Regions from separate parts of the Nocardioides ureilyticus genome, predicted to be linked through region 1. Evidence: predicted binding sites of a transcription regulator. Region 1 holds the regulator's gene; each other region holds the start of a gene.
What was found. Region 1 encodes LexA, which represses DNA repair genes until DNA is damaged. Its sites were predicted from a motif close to TCGAACANNTGTTCGA; they were not measured.
Positions count from the first base shown of each region.

Region 2: ACSMHG_RS13500 (HNH endonuclease signature motif containing protein) is a predicted target of LexA. The motif match lies at 2,005-2,020, and genes of this name have one in related genera.
Region 3: ACSMHG_RS00605 (HNH endonuclease signature motif containing protein) is a predicted target of LexA. The motif match lies at 2,728-2,743, and genes of this name have one in related genera.

Region 1 is NZ_JBNCOG010000015.1:63,207-70,095, reverse strand. Features, by position in the region: gene nrdR (transcriptional regulator NrdR) at 1-171, opposite strand, end outside; gene ACSMHG_RS10455 (mismatch-specific DNA-glycosylase) at 576-1,088, opposite strand; gene ACSMHG_RS10450 (ATP-binding protein) at 1,150-2,157, opposite strand; gene ACSMHG_RS10445 (hypothetical protein) at 2,283-2,630, shown strand; gene ACSMHG_RS10440 (LysM peptidoglycan-binding domain-containing protein) at 2,782-3,183, opposite strand; gene ACSMHG_RS10435 (SDR family NAD(P)-dependent oxidoreductase) at 3,551-4,369, opposite strand; gene lexA (transcriptional repressor LexA) at 4,535-5,272, shown strand; gene ACSMHG_RS10425 (phosphatase PAP2 family protein) at 5,362-6,135, shown strand; gene ACSMHG_RS10420 (MXAN_6640 family putative metalloprotease) at 6,162-6,889, shown strand, end outside.
Region 2 is NZ_JBNCOG010000023.1:10,614-17,502, forward strand. Features, by position in the region: gene ACSMHG_RS13490 (hypothetical protein) at 1-971, shown strand, start outside; gene ACSMHG_RS13495 (hypothetical protein) at 990-1,952, opposite strand; gene ACSMHG_RS13500 (HNH endonuclease signature motif containing protein) at 2,063-3,316, shown strand; gene ACSMHG_RS13505 ((deoxy)nucleoside triphosphate pyrophosphohydrolase) at 3,346-3,960, shown strand; gene ACSMHG_RS13510 (collagen-like domain-containing protein) at 4,126-5,226, shown strand; gene mshB (N-acetyl-1-D-myo-inositol-2-amino-2-deoxy-alpha-D-glucopyranoside deacetylase) at 5,361-6,278, shown strand; gene ACSMHG_RS13520 (hypothetical protein) at 6,280-6,597, shown strand; gene ACSMHG_RS13525 (hypothetical protein) at 6,657-6,889, shown strand, end outside.
Region 3 is NZ_JBNCOG010000001.1:114,233-121,121, reverse strand. Features, by position in the region: gene ACSMHG_RS00620 (hypothetical protein) at 1-508, opposite strand, end outside; gene ACSMHG_RS00615 (RNA polymerase sigma factor) at 505-1,122, opposite strand; gene ACSMHG_RS00610 (ATP-dependent DNA ligase) at 1,161-2,684, opposite strand; gene ACSMHG_RS00605 (HNH endonuclease signature motif containing protein) at 2,787-4,040, shown strand; gene ACSMHG_RS00600 (VOC family protein) at 4,109-4,441, shown strand; gene ACSMHG_RS00595 (DUF4153 domain-containing protein) at 4,575-6,889, opposite strand, start outside.

The sequences.
Region 1 (6,889 bases):
CGGCTCGGTCGCGCCGCTGCGCTTGAGCACGCTCAGCTGCATCTGCTCCACGGTCGTGAACCGCTTCGCGCAGGACGAGCAGGTGCGACGCCGGCGGATCGAGCCGCCGTCGTCGGAGACCCGGGAGTCCAGGACGCGGGTGTCGGTGCCACGGCAGTACGGGCAGTGCATGTCGTCCCTCCTCCGGGCGCGCTCAGGACACCCGCCGAGGGGTGTGCGTCGAACTGTGGATAACGGCTGTTTCCCTGTGTAGAACAACGTCCCCGCTGTGGGGCTTCCACCTCGTGCTGTGCACTGGCGACCCTCGTCCTGTGTACGAAGGACCGCCGCGCTGTGCACTAGATGTGGATAACTACAACGTTGTAAGTACTACATCTGGTGGAACCGTACGCCGGGCCTCGGCGGCGCGCAACCTGATCGGCGTGTCTGGCCCGAAGTCTGGGGGCACCGGTCTGGACACGCCCGCAAAGCCGCAGGTCAGGGGCGTGCGGCGGGGGTTTCGAGACGGGCGCTGCGCGCCCTCCTCAACCAGCCGGCCCGGCGATGCGCGCCCTCCTCAACCAGCCGGTGGGAGGTCAGTCGGGCGTGTCGAGGCCGCAGATCATCGCCAGGTCCCGCCACCAGGAGAGCCGGTTCGGACGGCCGTCGTAGTCGCGTCGCTGGTTGGCGCCGGAGGCGCCGGGGAGCACGAAGACCTGCGCGGGCCCGACGTACCAGTCCTGGACGCCGAGCCCGGGCCGGCCTCGGCGGCCCAGTGCCTTGGACGCCTCGTGCGCGGCGCCCTTGCCGGTGATCGCCAGCCACTCCGGGTGCCACCGCTCGCACTTGGCGACCAGCTCGTCGATCTCGACCCAGCGGGGGTCCCAGTGGCCGACCAGGTCAGTGAGGCCGAGGCCTATCTCGGTGACCAGCCGGTCCTCGTGCGGCTGGAGGCGGCGCGGCGAGAAGCCGGAGAGGTGCAGCGACTCCCAGAAGCTGTTGCCGGGCGACTCGTAGTAGTGGTCGCGGTGCTTGGTGCTCGCCGCGCCCGCCAGCCCGCAGAAGACGACGAGCGGCTCGGGGGCGACGAGGTCGGGGAGCACCTGCACGCCGCCACGGTGACCGCCGTACGGCGCAGCCACACGTGCTCGCGCGTCCCCGCCGGTCGGATCAGGCCGGCGCTGAACCCTCGCCGAGCTCGAGGGCGAACCAGACGGTGGTGCCGGTGACGTCGCGCTCGGAGCCCCAGCGGTCCGAGAGCGCGTCGACCAGCTGCAGGCCGCGGCCGTAGACGCGCAGCGGGTCGGTGTCGCCCGACGGCTTGGGCTCGTCCCTGGCGGGGCGGCCCAGGCCGCCGAGGTCGCGGACGGTGACGGTCAGCAGACCGGCGTCAAGCACCACCCGCAGCTCCGAGGCGGTGCCGGCGTGGACGACGGCGTTGGTGACCAGCTCGGAGAGGCAGAGCTGGGCGTCGCCGATCGCGTCGTCAGGCACGCCCCACGCCTGCAGGTGCTGGCGCAGGAACCGGCGAGCGGCCGCCGTCGCCCGGGGGTCGCCCTCGAGGAGCACGCTGGTGGTCAGGGCCCCCTCGGGGATCACCGGCTCCTCCGGGACGGCGTCCGAGCCCTGCCGACCCGAGACCAGCCGTACCCGACGGATGGCGTCGGAGGCGCGGCGGGCCGCGCCCTCGAGCAGCTCCAGCTGGCTGGCGGAGAACTCGTGGTCGGCACCGGCGTAGACCAACAGGCCACCGATCGGGGAACCGGTGCCGGGCAGCGGCAGCGCCGCCAGCGCGCCGACGCCGAGCTCTCGCTGAACCTTGACCAGGGCGGCGTACCGGTCGCCGAAGGACTCGAGGGAGCCGTGGACGACCTCGCCGGAGCGGACGACCGTGGTGAGCGGGACGTCGTCGTAGGCGTCGATGTGGCACCACTCGACCTCGGGGTCCTGCTCCACCCGCAGGCTGTCGACGAACCGGAGCCGGCGCCCCCCGCCCTCACTGAGCGCGAGGGCCACCCGGCACACGCCGGGCAGGTCGGCCACGACCCCGAGCGTCGCGACCGCGATCTCGTCGACGTCGTGCGCCGCGCGGACCGCGTCGGCCAGACGGGCGAGCGGACCTCCCGACGCGTCCGAGTGCTCGATCCGCGCCGGCGATCTCCCCACCTCGCCGTGCACGCCCGAAAGGGTAAACCCTCGGCAGCCCGCCCGTCGCGGGGCGACCTGCCTGCCGGACCACGCACTCCCGACGAAGCCCGCGGGTCCGGCCCCATGGACACCCCGGATCGGTGACAATGGTGCGCGTGGGTCAGGGCAAGCGAGCAGGCGCGCGCCGGGGCGCGAAGCGCCGTACCGGCCTGCAGCCGCGCCTGCTGCTGCTCGCAGTGGGGATCACGGTCCTGGTGGTCGCGTGGGGCTATCTCGTCTACGCCGCGATCGACTTCGGCGCCAGCGCCCGGGGCGGCGAGTCGAACGCGTGGTGGTTCCTCGCGCTGGCCTCGGTCGGCGCGGTCGCCTGCCTCTTCGTCGGCCTGATGCTCGTGGCGCGACTGCTGCGCGCCATGGGCATCACCTCTCCTCCCCCGCCGCTCCGTGACGCCGAGCGCGAACGGACCCCTGTCGCGCCCGGGGGCCGGCGAGCCTCGCGCTGACCTGGTCACCGGAGGACGGGAAGGACGTACCCGCGCCCGCGCGGGAGTGCCCGGAGATGCCGCAGGGGCGGGGCCGTGCCCGGCCCCGCCCCTGTCTTCCCCGGCCCGTCAGCCGGGGTCGAAGCGGCTGACGGAGTCTGTGGTGTGTCGACTACTCGACGGGCACGCGGAGGCGCTGGCCGGCGTCGAGGACCGCGGAGTCGAGGGCGTTGAGTCGCTCGATCCGCTCCATCATGGCGCGGACGTCACCGTCCTCGGCGAGGTCGGAGGCGATCCCCCACAGGGTGTCGCCGGTCCCGACCATCACGACCTCGGTGGGCTCGGGCGTGCCGGCCTCCTGCGTGGCCACGGAGCCCGCCGCGATGAAGATCCCGGCCGCGAGCACGGCGGTGAGGGCGAGCAGGAACACCACCAGGCGGCCACGGCGGGTCAGCCGGACACCACTCGCGCCGGCGCCTGCACCGGCTCCGACACCAGCACTGGCTCCGACGCCGGCCCGGCGGGCGGGAGCGATGCGGGTGGCGCGGGGAGCGTTGACGGTGATGGTGCTCATGGGGACCTCCTGGGGAAGTGGCGGTCAGCCTCGGGTCGTCTCGATCTCGGTCGTCCCGATGTCTAACCGCCCCCACCGACAACGGCCGGCGAGCGAGGGGCGGAGCGACGATCGAGCAGACGTTCGATCGAACATGTGTGCGACCTTAGAGCACCTGTTCGAACGAATCAAGGGTCGGCGCGAACAAATGTTCGAACAGCCCAGGGCGGAGGTGCCGTGTCCGGGAGCTGCTCACCGCGGCGCCGGGCGCGCGGGAGCCTCACGGCCATCCCTGACGCTCCTCGGGTGTTGCAACAGCCGCGAAGCGTCAGCATCCCAAGTGAACTTGGGATGCTGACGCCTCCCCGCCTTTCCTGACCGAGGCCGACTACGACCGCAGCCGGCGCCTCCCCTGCGCGGCGAAGGCGGCGAGCACCGGCCCGGTTAGCGACGGCGCCAGCTGGCCGGCGCGCATCGCCGCACCGCGCCAGCCGGGCACCGTGCGCACCACACGACGACTGCCCACCAGGTCGACCGCCGCGGCGGCGACCTCCTCGACGGTCAGCAGCCGGCCGCCCGAGGCCACCAGCCGCTTGCCGAGCCCGCGGTCGTCCATGCCGGCGACCATGTCGGTGTCCACGCCGTCGGGGCACAGTGCGTGGACCCGCACGCCGCGCGGGGCCTCCAGGGCGACCGACGAGGCGAGCGAGACCACCGCGGCCTTGGTCGCGGCATACAGGGAGAGCCCGGGCACCGGCCCGAGGGCGGACAGCGAGGCGGTGACCACGACGTCGCCACCGCTGGACCCGAACGCGTCGAGCGCAGCCCGGATGCTCCACGCCGCGCCGAGCAGGTTGACCTCGACGACCTTGCGGACCTGGTCGTCGCCCAGGTCGGCCAGCGCGCCGTCGTCCCCGACGCCCGCGTTGGCGAACCAGGCGGTGAGCTCGCCGTGCCGGGCCGCGGCCTCGGCGACCCGCCGGTGCGAGTCGGGGTCGCGCACGTCCTGCACCACCGCCTCCGCCGCTCCGATCTCCTCCGCCGTCCGCGCCAGCGCCTCGCCGTCGACGTCGGTCACCACGACGCGGAAGCCGCGCGCGACCATGAGCTCGGCGATCCCGCGGCCGATGCCGCGCGCCGCGCCAGTGACGACGGCGCTGCTGGGAGTGGCGGGAGTGGTGGCAGCACGGCGGGGAGAGGCGTCCATGACCGGATCATGCCAACCCGCCCGCGCGGGCCGCCGACACGCCCGTTCGAACAGATGTTTGAACGACAGGCCGGGAGTCACTACCGTGCTGCCAGCACCCCGCACCAGACTCATCAGCACCTGCATCGGCAGCACGCGTCCCGCGCCCACCCCGGAAGGCACCCCATGGCGAAGAACCCCGGCCCGACCAACCCCGGCCCCCAGGTCTCCGAGCTGCCCGACGGTGCGCCCGGCGTCACGGGCCTCACCCCGCGGCAGACGCGGATCCTCACCCACATCCGCGACTGCGTGGAGAGCCGGGGCTACCCGCCCAGCATGCGCGAGATCGGCGAGGCGGTCGGCCTCACCAGCTCCTCCAGCGTGGCCCACCAGCTGAAGGTGCTGGAGGAGAAGGGCTTCCTCAAGCGCGACCCCCACCGCCCGCGGGCGCTCGAGGTCTTCCTGCCCGAGGCGATGGCCACCCGCCGCTCGATCTCCAGCGGTGACGAGAGCTCCTTCGACGAGACCGGCGTGGGCGACGCCATGCCCGCCGCGCAGTACGTCCCGATGGTCGGCCGGATCGCCGCCGGTGGCCCGATCCTCGCCGAGGAGCGGGTCGAGGACGTCTTCCCCCTGCCCAAGCAGCTCGTCGGCGACGGCCAGCTCTTCCTGCTCGAGGTCGCCGGCGACTCGATGATCGAGGCCGCGATCTGCCACGGCGACTACGTGGTCATCCGCCAGCAGCCGACGGCGAACAACGGCGAGATCGTCGCCGCGATGATCGACGGCGAGGCGACGGTGAAGACCTTCCAGCGCAAGGACGGCCAGGTCTGGCTGCTGCCGCACAACGCGGCGTACGAGCCGATCGACGGCACCCACGCCACCATCCTCGGCAAGGTGACGGCGGTCCTGCGCCGGATGTGAGGCCGGTCGGGGCCGGAGCTGGGGAGATCGGGTGAAGGTCAGGGTCAAGCCTGATGCCTAATCACCTGTCTTGATGAGAGGCTAAGCGCGTGCCTCCCTCCACCAGCCCGACCGGACGCTCCCGCCTGCGGCGCGGGCTCGCCGAGCTCGCGCTGCTGGCGGTCCTCTACGTCGCCTACAGCGTCTCCCGGCACTTCGCCGACGACGCGATGGGGCCAGCACTGAGCCGGGCCCAGGAGCTGCTGAACGTCGAGCGGCTCGTCGGCCTGCACTGGGAGTTCGCCCTCAACCAGCTCTTCGTGGAGATCCGACTGGTGGGTCTGCTGTCGAGCTTCTGGTACGCGACCGCGCACTACGTCGTCACGGCCGGCGCCCTGGTCTGGCTCTTCCGGAAGGGCCCCCGCCGCTACGTCCCCGAGCGACGCGCGCTGGTCGCCGCGACCACCGTGGGCCTGGCGCTCTACCTGATGCTGCCGATGGCGCCGCCCCGCTTCGTCGACGGGTACGTCGACGTCCTCGCCCTCCACGCGACCGAGGGCTGGTGGGGCTCCGACGCCTCGGCGCCGCAGGGCCTCGGCGAGCTGACCAACCAGCTGGCGGCGTTCCCGTCGCTCCACGCCGGCTGGGCGCTGTGGGTGGCCATCATCGTCCAGCGCCACTCCAGCAGCCGATGGGCGCACGGCCTGGCATGGGCCCACGCCGCGATCACCGCGGTGGTGATCGTCGGCACCGGGAACCACTGGGTCCTCGACGTGCTGGCCGGCTGGGCCGTCATCGGCGTGGGTTTCGCCGTCGCACGGTGGATGACCCCGAGAATGACCCGTACGAGGCATGCGCACGAGCACCCCGCTCCTGTTGGCTGACCCTCCCCGCCGTACCTGGAGCCCCCATGCGCGCTGCCCGTCCCCTGCTCACCCTTGCCCTGGTCCTGGCGACCGGCGCCTCCCTCGCGGCGCCGGCAGCAGCCGGTCCCCGCGCGTCGGCTGACCGTCCGGTCGCCGAGCGCACGACCGGCCCCATGACCGAGCCCACGCCGCGGGCGCTCTCCAGCGCACGCCGGGCCCTGGCCCGCGCCGAGGCGGTGCTCGAGGGCCGCGGCGGCCCCAGCGCGACCCTCGCGCTGCGCGACCTCACGCTGCGCCGCTCGACCCTCACCGGGGCCGAGCGGGCCCGCGCCGACGCGCTGCTGCGGCGGCCGGCGACCAGCCAGGCGCGGTGCACCGCCACGATCTGCCTGCACTGGAACGCCAGCGACGTCGAGCCCGGCTACGTCGACGCCGTGATCGCCACCGTCGAGGGCCTCCAGCAGACCTACGTCGACGCGGGCTACCGGCCGGTCAAGCCCGACGGCAGCGCCGGCGGGAACGCCCTGCCCGACATCTACCTGCAGGACGTCGGCGCCGAGCAGCTCTACGGCTACTGCAGCCCCGACCAGCCGCCGGCCGACGGCCGCTACGACACCTCTGCCTACTGCGTGCTCGACGACGACTTCTCGCCGACGCAGTTCCGGCACGGCACGCCGCTGCAGAACATGCAGGTGACCGCCGCGCACGAGTACTTCCACGCCGTGCAGTTCGGCTACGACGTCGCGGAGGACGGCTGGTTCATGGAGGCCAC
Region 2 (6,889 bases), on a different contig from region 1:
TGGCCCGGGCGGCCCGGCAGGAGTCCGGCGTGCTGCCGAAGGCGCCGACCTCCGACACGGTGCTGCTCGACGTCTTCACCGAGGACCAGTTCGGCAACCTCGTCGGCGGGGAGACCGTCCGGGTCGGCGAGGCGTCGGAGACCGCCGCGCTCTCCACGGCGGAGGTGACCTCCGACTTCGACACCGACGGGGACGTCGTCCTGAGCGCCACCGGGGCCGGCAACGTCGAGTCGACCGGCACCTGGCAGACCGAGACCAACCGGTACGGCGCGGCCCCCGCGCTGGGCGTCACGCCGGGGACCGAGACGCTCACCGGCAAGCGGCAGGTCGAGTACTACGCCGTCGACCCCGCCCTGTCGACCTACAACCTCGACCACTCGGGCGCCAACACCCAGCGCGTCGGGTCGGCCGTCACCTCGACGTACACGGCCACGGACCAGCTCGGCGAGCCGATCGCCGACCTCTGGGTCCGACTGGATCGCAGCGGTCCCGACCGCAACGACGCGGACTCCGCCAGCGGGCTGCTGGGCCAGGACGGCGCGCTCAGCCACGCCTTCCGAGGCACCCGGGAGGGCGCCGCGACCATCACGGCCGTGGCTCGGGCGGGGAAGGCCGACGGTCCGGTCGTCGACCAGGCGGGGCGCTCCGACCGCGTGACGTTCGTGGCCGACGGGCAGACCAGCAGTCCGGTGCGCATCACCGCCCGGCTCAAGGGCTTCAACACCGGCGCCGGCCGCGACAAGCTCACCGTCACCGCGCCGAGGGCCGCCCAGGGCGCCAAGGCCCGGCTCTTCCGTGTCCAGCGGAGCGGCCGGCGGGTGCTGGTCCGGATCGGCAACCTCAACGCGCGCGGCAAGAAGTCGTGGGTCGTCGCCGACCGCAACGGCAAGCGGAGGACCACCTACGTCGTGGTCGTCGGCAAGACCGCGGCCACGCGCGGCGACCGCAGCAACGTCCGCAGGATCCGCTGATCGGCGAAAGCCGATCCGTCACCGTCGGAGGGAGACGATCCAGCGCCGCCGGGGGTGCTCCGTCACGGTCCACAGCCGGTCCGTGACGGGGGACCAGTCGAGGTCCTCGGGGCCCATCGGCAGGGCGAACCGCCGCTCGCGGAGGTCGCCGGGCCGGCCGCTCCAGAGCGACCCGGGCACCCACGGGCCGTGGGAGGCGGAGAGGTGGTGGTCGCCTGCGGCGACCACGACGCCCTGGGCGCGCACGACGCCGCTCTCGAGCACGGAGGGCCGCGCGACACCCTCGGCGTCGGTCGCGGGCAGCCCGGTCGCCGGGTCGAGCGCGACGTGGGCCAACCGCCGGGTCTGCCGGCGGCTGCCGTACTCGCCCACCACGAGGCGCTGTGGCGTGCTGGTCGAGTCGACGGACAGGAACGAGTAGCGCAGCCGCTCCACCCCGTCGTCGGCGGCGGCGCGGTAGCCGAACCGCACCGGGAGCACGAGGCCCTCCGGCGTGGCGATGATGTCGTCGGTGTGGCAGGTCCAGAAGCCCCGGCCGGTGGCGGCGACGTACACGTGCTTGCCGTGCCACGCGATGCCGCCGGCGTGCACCCGCAGCGGCGTCCAGCCGTCGTGGGTCGGCACTGCGAGGAGGACGTGGGCGTAGCGGCGGGCCGCCAGGTCGAGGAAGGAGAGCCGGGAGCCGCCGGCCTTGGCGTACCAGCTGACCACGAGCAGCCGGTCCCCGGCGCGACCCAGCTCGGCGGTGTCCGCACGGTCGGCGGTGGAGACGCCCTGCGGCCACCAGGCGGGGTCACGGCGGTCGGCTGCGTCCCACGTCCACGCGCGGTGCCGCGACAGGCACGGCGCCCAGGTACGGCGCAGCCGCCGGTCCAGCTGCGACACCACGCCGGCCAGCCCGACGCGACCGCCGTGGCGGCGGGCGAGGGCGTCGATCTGGTCGACGTTCTCGGCTGTCCGCGTCAGGTGCACTCCGGTCACGGCGTCGACCCTACGGTCCGCCTCGTCGGTCGCCGCGAGCATCAGCGGGCATTCGAACAGGAGTGTGGAAACAGTGCGCGACTGTCGGTGGCGGGTGCTTGAGTGGGGTCATGGCCAAGGACCTGCGACCCGGCGGAGACCACCCGGTCTCGCGTGCGGTCGCGCGGCTGCACGCCGAGCTCGACGACCTGAACGAGGCCCCGCTGTTCGCCCTCACGGCTGAGGAGAACGCCGCCACCCTCACCGCGGTCACCGCGCTCGCCGCGCGCGTCGCCGAGCTCGAGCTGCGGCTCGCCGCCCAGGCCGAGGGCAACGACGTCGCAGCCACCACCGGCGCCACCTCCACGGCGAGCTGGTGGGCTCACGCCACGCGGCAGGACCGGCGTGCCGCCGCCGGCCGGGTGCGGCTCGCCGACGCGCTGGGGCGGTTCCCCTCCGTCCGGGCGGCGCTCGCCGCCGGTGGGATGAACGCCGAGCAGGCCCGCGTCATCACCACCGCCCTCGACGCACTTCCGGAGGGGTTGGAGCCCGACCTCTACTCCAAGGCTGAGCGGCACCTCGTGGCCGAAGCGGCCCATCACGACCCGTCCGCGTTGCGGGTGATCGGCAAGCACCTGCTCACCGTCATCGCACCCGAGATCGGCGAGGCCCACGACGCCCGCGCCCTGGAACGCGAAGAGCAAGCGGCTGCGGCGCGTGCGTTCCTCACCATCTGTCCCGACGGCCGCGGGAGCATGGTGGGGAAGTTCAGCGTGCCCGAGGCGCAGGGGCAGATGCTCCACAAGGCCCTGTTGGCGCTGTCTGCGCCCAAGCACGTCACCGCCACCGACGGCGCCGGCGCCTACGAACGCCGCCCCTCACCCGAGCGGCTCGGGTCCGCGTTGGTCGAGCTCATCGAGCGGTTCCCCGTCGACCGGCTCCCCGACCTCGGCGGCACCAACGCCACCGTCGTGGTCACCATGGACCTCGACACCCTCCTCGGCGGCCTGCGCCACGCCTCCCTCGACACCGGCGGCGTCATCTCCGCCGCCCACGCCCGCCGCATCGCCTGCGAAGCAGGCATCATCCCCGCCGTCCTCGGCACCCACGGCGAGGTGCTCGACCTCGGCCGCACCACCCGCCTCTTCACCAAAGCCCAACGCACCGCCCTCAACCAGTCACAACCCACCTGCACCACCGTCGGCTGCGACTGGCCCGCATATCTCTGCCACGCCCACCACGACACCCCCTGGCACTCCGGCGGGCCTACCGACCTCGCCAACGCGCGCAACCTCTGCCCCCACCACCACGCCCGCATCCACGACCCCACCTACGCGACAGAGCGACATCCCGACGGACAGGTCACCTTCCACCGGAGGACGTAGTCCGCCGGCTGCGAACTAGGCTCCGCCCGGTGAAGACCAGGGTCGTCGGAGCCGCCATCGTCCGCGCCGGCCGGGTGCTGGCCGCGCGCCGTACCCGTCCTCCTGAGGCGGCCGGACGCTGGGAGCTGCCCGGCGGCAAGGTGGAGCCGGGGGAGCGGCCGGAGGTCGCGCTCGCGCGCGAGCTCGCGGAGGAGCTGGACATCGAGGTCGAGGTGGTCCGCTGGCTCGACGGGGCGGTCCCAGTCGGGGAGCGGCACGAGCTCACCGCGGCCGTGGTCCGGCTCCTGGGCGAGGCGGACGCGGTCGAGCCCGTCGACGGCACCCACGACCAGCTGCGCTGGCTGGGGCCCGAGGAGCTGGAGGACGTCGACTGGCTCGCAGCCGACCGGCCGTTCCTGGCGCAGGTCGCCGCGGAGCTGCGGTCGGCCGGTCCGACGTGGCGCGCGGTCTTCTTCGAGCAGGACGACGCGCTGCTGGTGGCGGCCCGGCTCCGCGGCGACGGCTACGACGCACAGGTCGAGCGCGAGCGGCTGGCCGGCGAGGACGACGACGAGGATCATCCGTGGGCGGTGGTCACCGACGCGCCGCAGGTCCGCCTCGAGCTGCTCGTCGACGACTTCGACGGGTGGCTGGACGCCGAGTAGCGCGGTCGGCTGGTCTGGACGGCTGGCCCGGCCCGGGCCGCGGCGCGGAGGCTGGAGGGCGCCCCTGCGTGAACGTCACGCATCGAAACCCCGCAATCGGCGGCGCCGCCTCCCCAGGAGGTGTGGAATGAAGCGCTGTCTCATCGCGCCGAACCAAGGACTCCCATGCCATCTCGTGTCTCCCGCTCCCGCATCGCCGGCGTTGCCGCCGCCGCACTCGCGCTCACCGCTGCCGTCGGCGGCGCCTACGCCTCCTCCGATGACTCCGACGAGGTCATCACCGCTTGCTACCGGCTGAAGACCGGCAACCTGCGACTCGAGACCAACGCCGCGCCGTGCTCCACCGGCGCCTCGAAGTGGGCGAAGCGTGAGCGTCGCATCAGCTGGAACCAGGAGGGCATCCCCGGTGCGCAGGGTCTTCCGGGGGTCGACGGCAAGGACGGCGCTGACGGCGCTGACGGCGCTGACGGCGAAAACGGTGCTCGTGGAGCAGTCGGGCCGATGGGACCGGCGGGGCCGGCGGGTCTCCAGGGCATCCCCGGCCTGCCGGGCATCCCCGGCCTCGACGGCGCCGCTGGCGCGAAGGGTGAGAAGGGCGAGCAGGGCGAGGCCGGCCCGCAGGGGCCGATGGGCCCGATGGGCGCCACCGGACTCCCGGGCGCCGCCGGTGAGGACGGCGCACCCGGCGCGACGGGCCCGGTCGGACCCCCAGGTCCCAAGGGCGACACGGGGGCGACGGGCGCACCCGGCCCGAAGGGCGACACCGGGGAGCAGGGGCCACGGGGTGAGGTCGGGCCGCAGGGACCGGCCGGCACCGGTGGCTACAAGGTGCTCGACGCGAACGGTGGACTCATCGGCACGGCGGTCTCCATCGCCGACGCGGGCCTGACGGTCATGACCTCGAGCAACTACCTCCTCAACGTGGGGTGGGACGGATCGCTCTACCCGGCGCAGGCCTACTACACCGGCGCCGGATGCACCGGAACGGCCTACCTGAACTCCGGCTGGTCGGAGGCGGGTCCCATCTACGCCAAGACGCTGGTCTACCTCGGTACGCCCAACACGCTCGCGGTGCCGGACACTGCTGTCGGGGCCATGTCGGCGCCGAACGTCGCCCTCACCGCCGCGACGATCGACAACCCCGAGTGCGGTGCGAGCGCAGGCACCCGGCACGGCTACCAGCTGAAGCACGTCAGCGCCGCCGCGGTGGGCCTTCCTGCGCTCTCGGGCGCCGGCCAGTTCGCGGTTCCGTTGTCGATCTCCTGAGCGACGGTCCAGCCTGGACCACACGAACGGGTGGTCCAGGCTGGACCGCGGTTCCTGCCGGCGGGGCGTGGTCACGCCAGCACGACCACCGCTGGGTCGGGCTCGCCCACCCGGGGACTGTCTCCGCTCGCGGGATGCCTGACGCGCCTGAGCACCGCCTGCTCCTCGTCCACGCCCATCCCGACGACGAGTCGATCGGGCAGGGCGCCACGATGGCGAAGTACGTCGCCGAGGGCCGCGGCGTCACCCTCGTCACCTGCACCGCGGGGGAGATGGGCGAGATCCTCGTCCCCGAGCTCGAGCACCTCGCGGCGGACAAGGAGGACCGCCTCGGCGAGCACCGCCGCGGGGAGATCGCCGAGGCGATGGCCGCGCTCGGGGTCACCGACCACCGCTGGCTCGGCGGCTTCGGCCGCTACCGCGACTCCGGCATGAAGTGGCACGAGGACGGTTACGCCATCCCGGCCGACACCATCCACGACAACGCCTTCTGGCACGCCGACCTGACCCAGGCGGCCGACCACCTCGTCGAGGTCATCCGCGAGGTCCGCCCGCAGGTCCTGGTCACCTACGACCAGTTCGGCGGCTACGGCCACCCCGACCACATCCAGGCGCACCGCGTCGCCATGTACGCCGCCCAGCTGGCCGCCGTGCCGTCGTACCGCCTCGACCTCGGCAAGCCGTGGGACATCGCGAAGATCTACTGGGGCGCGATGTCGGAGAGCCGGATGCGGCAGGGGCTGCGGATGCTGCGCGAGTCCGGTGACACCACGACGTTCGAGGGCATGGACCCCGACGGCCCGCTGCCGCCCATCGTCACCCCCGACGAGAACCTCTCCGCCGAGGTCGACGCCCAGGAGCACGTCGAGCAGAAGATGGCGGCCCTCAAGGCCTACGCCACCCAGATCACCACCGACGGGCCGTTCTTCGCGCTCAGCAACAACGTCGGCTCCACCGCCTGGGGCATCGAGTACTTCCGCATCGCGAAGGGGCGCCGCGGTCCGCTCAACGAGGCCGGCCTCGAGACCGACCTCTTCGCCGGCCTCGACTGAGGTGCGGGCCCTCGCTGCCCTGGGGTGCTTCCTGCTCGGCGCGGCCGTGGCCGTCGCCGCGGTCGCGCTCCACCAGCTGTGGTGGGGCCTCGCGCTGGCCGCCGCCGCGGCGCTCGCCGCGCTCGTGGCCCTGCCTGCAGGATGGTGGCGGGCGCCGTACGCCGCGGGCTTCGTCGGCGTCCTGGCGTGGACTATGCGGGCCCGGCCGGAGGGCGACTACCTGATCTCCGCGGACACCACCGGCTACACCCTGCTGGCGCTCGGGCTCCTCGTACTCCTCGTCGCCCTCGTAACGCTGCCGACCCGCCGGAACCGGTGATACTTTTACCCGGCCTGGTGAGCCGCTCGGGATCACCGCTTCCTGCTGCCGAGGTCCACATGCGCAGAACCCTGATCGGCGCCGCCGGCGCCGTCGTCCTGGCCGTCTCCACGCTCCCCGGCATGGCCTCCGCCGCCACACGCGTGGACGCCGACCAGTTCCAGCAGGCCGGTCTCCGCCTGGTCACCCAGTCGTGCACGGACGCTGCCACCGTGCCGTCGGCGGGTCCGGCGTTCGCCGTCGTCGACTCGCCGAAGCCCCCGCGGGGCGAGCGCGCGATCGGCTGGACGCC
Region 3 (6,889 bases), on a different contig from region 1:
GGTCGAACACGGTCGCCGACATGTGGGTCAGCTCGGGGCCGCCGTCGGCCCGCACGCCGGACAGTGCGACGAGCGGGTGGGTGCCGGTGCCGGCGCCGAGGTGGATGTCGACGCAGTAGGTGAAGTCCCCGCGACGGTCCACCAGCACGTCGCCGGGGCCGGGCCTGTCGACGTACGACGGCAAGGTGAGTCCCCCCACGCCGAGGTCGGTGCACCTCGAGGCCCACTCGCGGGCGTCCTCGTCCGTGACCGTCGCGCCGGGTGCCGTCTCAGGGACGGCGGTCCAGCTGGCGTACGAGGGCGGGGCCGTCGGATCGGTGGCCACGAGCACGACGGCGCCGACCGCCGTGGCCGCTGCGACGGTGCTCGCGCCGGCCAGGCTCCAGCCGACACGGCGGCTGATCCGCGCGGCCTGTGGAGCGGCGTCGACGTCGGCGGTCACGTGCTCGACGAGCATCCGACGGATCGCGGCGTGCCGGTGCGGCGGCAGGGGGCTGAGGGTGCTCATCGGTTCTCCTGGGCGCAGTGTGGGACGGTGGGTGGGATGGCCGGGCCGTGGCCCTCCTCGATGGCTCGGAGCCGGGCGCGGGCCCGGCTGAGCCGGGAGCGCACCGTCCCGACCGGGATGCCGAGCGCGATCGACGCGGAGACGTAGTCGAGCTCCTGCCACACGCACAGGAGCAGGACCTCGCGCTCGGCCGGTCGCAGCTGGTCGAGGGCCTCGCCGACGCGGCGGAGCTGCTCCTGGTCGTCGACGCGGGCTGCGACCCCGTCCGCGTGGTCGTCGGTGACGGCGGTGGCGGGCACGCGGGAGAGGGCGCGTCGGTGCCGTACGGCGCTGCGCCACCGCTGTTGGACGATCCGCCTGGCGACTCCGTACAGCCAGGGCAGCGCTTGGTCGTGGTGGAGCTCGACGTCGTCCCGACGACGCCACGCCTCGAGGAAGACCATGGAGACGAGGTCGTCTGCTGCGTCCAGGGAACCGGTGCGACGCGCGCAGTACGTGCGGACCGCCTCGCAGTGGCGGTCGAAGAGGAGGCCGAAAGCCTCGCCGTCGCCTGTGGCGGCGCTGCGCCACAGCTCCCCGTCGGTGGGCGGCGGTCGTTCCGACATCTGGCTCATGCCTCTTTATGGCCGCAGGCCGCGTCGGGTTCCGAGCGTCACAACAACGCTTGCACCGCGGTGATGGTGTCGGCGTCCTGCGGGCGCTTGTCGTCGCGGTACCGGACGACTCGGGCGAACCGCAGCGCCACGCCGCCGGGGTACCGCGTCGAGCGCTGCACGCCGTCGATCGCGATCTCGACCACCTGCTCGGGGCGGACGTGGACGACGTGGCCGTCGCGGGCGGACTCGAGCGCCAGGAACCGCTCGGTCTGCCAGGCGAGCATCTCGTCGGTCATCCCCTTGAAGGTCTTGCCGACCATGACCAGCTCGCCGGTCGCCGGGTCGCGGGCGCCGAGGTGGATGTTGGAGAGCCACCCGCGGCGACGACCCGAGCCCCACTCGACAGCGAGCACCACCAGGTCGAGGGTCAGCACCGGCTTGACCTTCACCCATGCCGATCCGCGCCGCCCCGCGTCGTACGGCGCTGCCAGGTTCTTGACCACGACGCCCTCGTGGCCCGCGGCCAGCACCCGTGCGACGAACCGGTCCGCCTCCGCGACGTCGTCGGTCTCCAGCCGCTCGACGCGGTGCTCCGGCGGCACCAGCCGGGACAGCTCGGCGAGCCGCTCGGTGCCGGGGGCGTCGAGGAAGTCGCGGCCGTCGACGTGCAGGACGTCGAAGAAGTACGGCGTCACGGCGATCCCGGACTCCTGAGCCGTGCGCGACGCCGTCTCCTGGAACGGTCGGGGCCGGCCGTCGTCGGCCAGCGCGATGGCCTCCCCGTCGAGCACGAACGACGTCGCCGGGAGGGAGCGCGCGACGGCCACCACCTCCGGGAGCCGGTCGGTGATGTCGTCCAACGACCGGGTCGCCAGCCGGACGTCGTCGCCGGTGCGGTGCACCTGGATCCGGATGCCGTCGAGCTTGGTGTCGATCGCGACCCGTCCGCCTCCCGCCTTGGCCATCGCCTCCTCGGTCGACGGCGCCGACGAGGCCAGCATCGGCAGCACCGGTCGGCCGACCTCCAAGCCGTACGACGCCAGCGCGGCCTCGCCGCCCACCAGGGCATCGACCGCGACCTCGATCGTCGACCCGGCGAGCATGGCGGCTCGCCGGACGGCCGCCAGAGGGACGCCGGCGGCGGCCGCGACGCCCTCCTGGACGAGCGCGTCGAGGGCGCCCTGCCGGACCTCCCCGGTGACGAGTCCGCGCAGCCAGTGCTGCTCGTCGGCCGTGGCGCGACCGAAGAGGTCCGCGACGGCCGTCGCCCGGACGGCCTGCGACCCCGCGCCACCGATCCCCGCGATCCGCTCGAACTGCTGGTGGACGCCGAGGACGGTCAGCGACGGCTCCGCAGCCGGGGCCGGGAGCGTGGTGAGCGAGCGCCACCCCAGGCCGGTGCGTCGCTGACGCAGGGCCCCGGCGACGTACGCGACCACCGTCGCCGCCTCGTCACGGTCCCGATCGCCCTCGACCGGGACGAGGCGACGGAGCAGCTCGGCCACAGCCGTGACCTTGGCCTTGCGTGACCGGGTGGCCGCGACGGCCTGCGAGGTGGCGACGACGTCGGCGAGGAGCATGGGGCCATCCAAGCCGATCGCACCCCCGAACGTGTTCGCGATGTCGAACAGGTGTGTGAATAGAGCGAGCGACCTGTCGGTGGTCGGTGCTTGAGTGGGGTCATGGCCAAGGACCTGCGACCCGGCGGAGACCACCCGGTCTCGCGTGCGGTCGCGCGGCTGCGTTCGGAGCTGGACGGCCTGGCAGAGGTGCCGTTGTTCGGCCTGGACGCCGAGGAGACCGGCGCGACGCTGGTGGAGCTGACCGGGCTCGCGGCGCAGGTCGCGGAGCTGGAGCTGCGCGTGGCCGCGCACGCCGGCGAGGTTCGTGTCGAGGAGCAGACCGGTGCGACGTCGACGGCGAGCTGGTGGGCCCACGCCACGCGGCAGGACCGGCGTGCCGCCGCCGGCCGGGTCCGGCTCGCAGACGCGCTGGGGCGGTTCCACCTCGTGCGCGGTGCCCTCGCTGGCGGTGGGATGAACGCCGAGCAGGCCCGCGTCATCACCGGGGCGTTGGACGCACTCCCCGAGGGGTTGGAGCCCGACCTCTACTCCAGGGCTGAGCGGCACTTGGTGGCTGAGGCGGCCCATCACGACCCGACAGCGTTGCGGGTGATCGGCAAGCACCTGCTCACCGTCATCGCTCCCGAGATCGGCGAGGCCCACGACGCCCGGGCGCTGGAACGGGAAGAACGCGAAGCCGAGGCACGCGCCTTCCTGACGATGTGCCCCGACGGTCGCGGCAGCATGGTCGGGAAGTTCAGCGTGCCCGAAGCCGCGGGACAGATGCTCCACAAGGCGCTGCTGGCGCTCTCGGCGCCCAAGCACCTCACCGCCACCGACGGCGCCGGCGCCTACGAACGACGGCCCTCACCCGAACGGCTCGGGTCTGCCTTCGTCGAGCTGATCGAGCGGTTCCCTGTCGACCGGCTCCCCGACCTCGGCGGCACCAACGCCACCGTCGTGGTCACCATGGACCTCGACACCCTCCTCGGCGGCCTCAAGCACGCGCAGCTCGACACCGGCGGCGTCATCTCCGCCGCCCACGCCCGCCGCATCGCCTGCGAAGCAGGCATCATCCCCGCCGTCCTCGGCACCCACGGCGAGGTCCTCGACCTCGGCCGCACCACCCGCCTCTTCACCAAAGCCCAACGCACCGCCCTCAACCAGTCGCAACCCACCTGCACCACCGTCGGCTGCGACTGGCCCGCATATCTCTGCCACGCCCACCACGACACCCCCTGGCACTCCGGCGGGCCTACCGACCTCGCCAACGCCCGCAACCTCTGCCCCCACCACCACGCCCGCATCCACGACCCCACCTACGCCACCCAGCGACATCGCGACGGCAGCGTCACCTTCCACCGACGGATCTAGACCGACGTCCCCACGACCTGGTTGTCGACTGGTTGATGAGCCCGCCTCCACGTGCCACCGTCGCGGGCATGTTGCGACTCGGAGCAGTGGTCTTGAACGTGTCGGACGTCGGACGGGCCGGGAGCTTCTGGGCCGAGGCGCTCGGCTACGCCAGGCAGCCACACAACCCGGCCTTCCTCGTGCCGCAGGAAGCGCCCGGTACGCGGCTCCACCTCGACGCGGACGACAGGACCCACCTCGACCTGTGGGCCGAGGACGAGGCCGAGCAGCTGGCCGAGGTGGAGCGCCTCGTCTCACTCGGCGCTCGGCGAGTGGACTGGGAGTACCCCGAGGATGCCGACTTCATCGTGCTGGCCGACCCCGACGGGAACCTGTTCTGTGTCATCGATCTGAGCCACTAGGCGGGCGTCGTCTCGACAGGCTCGACCACCGAACACGCTTCTCGACCACCGAGGACCCGTGTGGTCTCGACAAGCTCGACCACCGAACACGCTGCTCGACCACCGAGGACGCTGCTCGACCACCGAACCGGGCTCAGGAGTCGACGCAGCCCCGGGGCGGGGTGGCGGCGACGCGGTCAAGGATCTCGTCGGCTCGGGCGCGTCCGAGGTTCCACTCCAGCCAGTCGCTCGAGTCGAGGTCGGACCGGACGCGAGGCTGCGGGAGCGCGCAGTGGCGGACGTCCGCGGGCAGGTCGCCGAGGGCCGGTACGGCGTCCGCGGAGAGCGAGCGGAGGTAGGTCCAGTCCACGCGACCGGTCTCGGCGTACCGGTCGAGGTTCCGCTCCGCGATCCACGCGTCCGGGTTCAGGGCGGCCAGGCCGAGCAATGCGACGACGCCGCTGACGAGGGCGAACCGTGGCAGCCAGCCACCGCGGAGGGTGACCCCCGCGGCGACGACCGCGAGCACCAGCAACCCCAGCCAGCCCTCGAAGACGTCCACCAGCAGCCGCAGCCGCGTGAAGCCGTACGCCTCCTGGTAGACGTGCATCCGGTGCAGCGCCGAGGCGACGACGACCAGGGTCTGGAGGCACAGCAGCCCGAGCGACCCGCGCAGCCACGCCCGGTCGGCCGCCGTCGTCCGCGGCGCCTTCCGCGCGGCCGCCCAGATCACCAGCAGCGTCAGCGCGGTCGCGACCGTCAGCTGCCCGAAGCCCTGGTGCACGTACTCCGCGTAGGTGAGGCCGGTCGTCCGCCGGAGGTAGTCGTGGCCGCCGAACGCCACGGTGGCCTGCGCCGCCAGCAGCGCCGCGAAGACCGCGTTCACCACGGCCACCGGAGCGAGCCACTCGAACCGCCGCCCCACCGGCCGGGGCCGGTCGCCGCCGCGCTCGACCCGGGGCGGGTCGAGGGCGAGGTACGCCGCGGCGAGCACCGCGCCGCCCACGGCCACCGCCAGGAACGCGCGGAGGACCAGCACGTCCACCGTGATGTCCGGCAGCAGCGCGTCGGCCCACTCGGCCAGGAGGGCGTCGGCGGACGCGAAGAGCGCCCCGAAGACCAACAGGCCGAGCGTCGACCAGACGACCGTGCGCAGCAGCGCCGCGCCCTGCCCGAGACCGGTCAGCACCGCGAGGGTGCGCCCCAGCCACGGCAGCCCGCGGAGGCCGGCGAGCGGCCACGCCAGCCCCGAGAGGACGAACCCCGGGAAGGACCGGGCGCGGGTGACCCCGCAGACGCAGAGCACCGCCCCGCCGAGCAGGCACAGGACCACGATCCACTCGGCGGCACGGACGAGGGTGGTCGCGGCCAGGGCGACGCAGAGCGCGGCGCAGGCCCGGGTGAACGTCGCGTCCCGGTGCCGGCTGGCGAGCAGCACCACCCCTCCCGCCGCGAGGAGGACGAGGAAGGTGCCGAGCCCGAGCTGTCGCTCGGGGAGCAGGATGCTGGCGAGGATGCCGGTGGCGACCGCTCCCAGCAGCACGCCCAGGCGGGGTCCGACGCCGCGGTCGGGCCAGAAGCGGCCGAAGACGTCGTCGAGCAGGGAGCGCGCCGCGACCGGCTCCAGCCCAGCCGGGTGGGCCCCCGACGCGGCCGGGGCCGCACGCACCGGCACCTCCTCAGCAGGCACCGACGGCACCGGCCGGTCAGGCGGTGCGAGCGGCAGGTCGGCGCGGACCCGCCCACCGGTGCGGCCGGGGTCCGGGTCCACGAAGCCGATGGTGCCGCCGTGCAGGTCGGTGACCCAGCGGGCGATCGTCAGGCCGAGCCCGGTGCCGCCACCGCCGCCGTCGGCCGCCGACAGTGTCCCGAAAGGCTCGAAGACCCGGTCCCGGTCGGTTGCCGCCACGCCGGGGCCCTCGTCGTGGACCTCCAGCCGGTAGCGCTCACCGTGCTGGACCGCGAGCACCGAGACGGTGCCGCCGGAGGGGCTGTGCCGGGAGGCGTTGTCGAGGAGGTTCGCCGCCAGCTGGCGCAGCCGTGCGGGGTCGGCACGGACCACGAGGTCGCCCGGCTCCACGGAGACGTCGTACGCCACGTCCCTGCCGAGCACCCGCGCCTCGGCCACGGCCTCCTCGAGCAGCGGCCGGACCCGGACCGGCTCGGGCGTGAGCGGTGCCTTGCCGGCGTCGACACGGGCGAGGTCGAGCAGGTCCTCGACGAGGCCGCCGAGCCGTTCGGCCTGGTCCAGCGCCGCCCGGAGCGAGGCGGGGTCGCGCGGGCCGACGCCGTCCGCCAGGTTCTCCAGGACCGCGCAGAGGGCGGTCAGCGGCGTGCGCAGCTCGTGGCTCACGTTGGCGACCAGCGCCCGCCGCTGGCCGTCGACGGTGGCGAGGTCGCGCGCCATGGTGTTGAAGGTGCGGGCGAGCTCGCCCACCTCGTCGGTGGAGGTCTCGGTGACCCGCACGG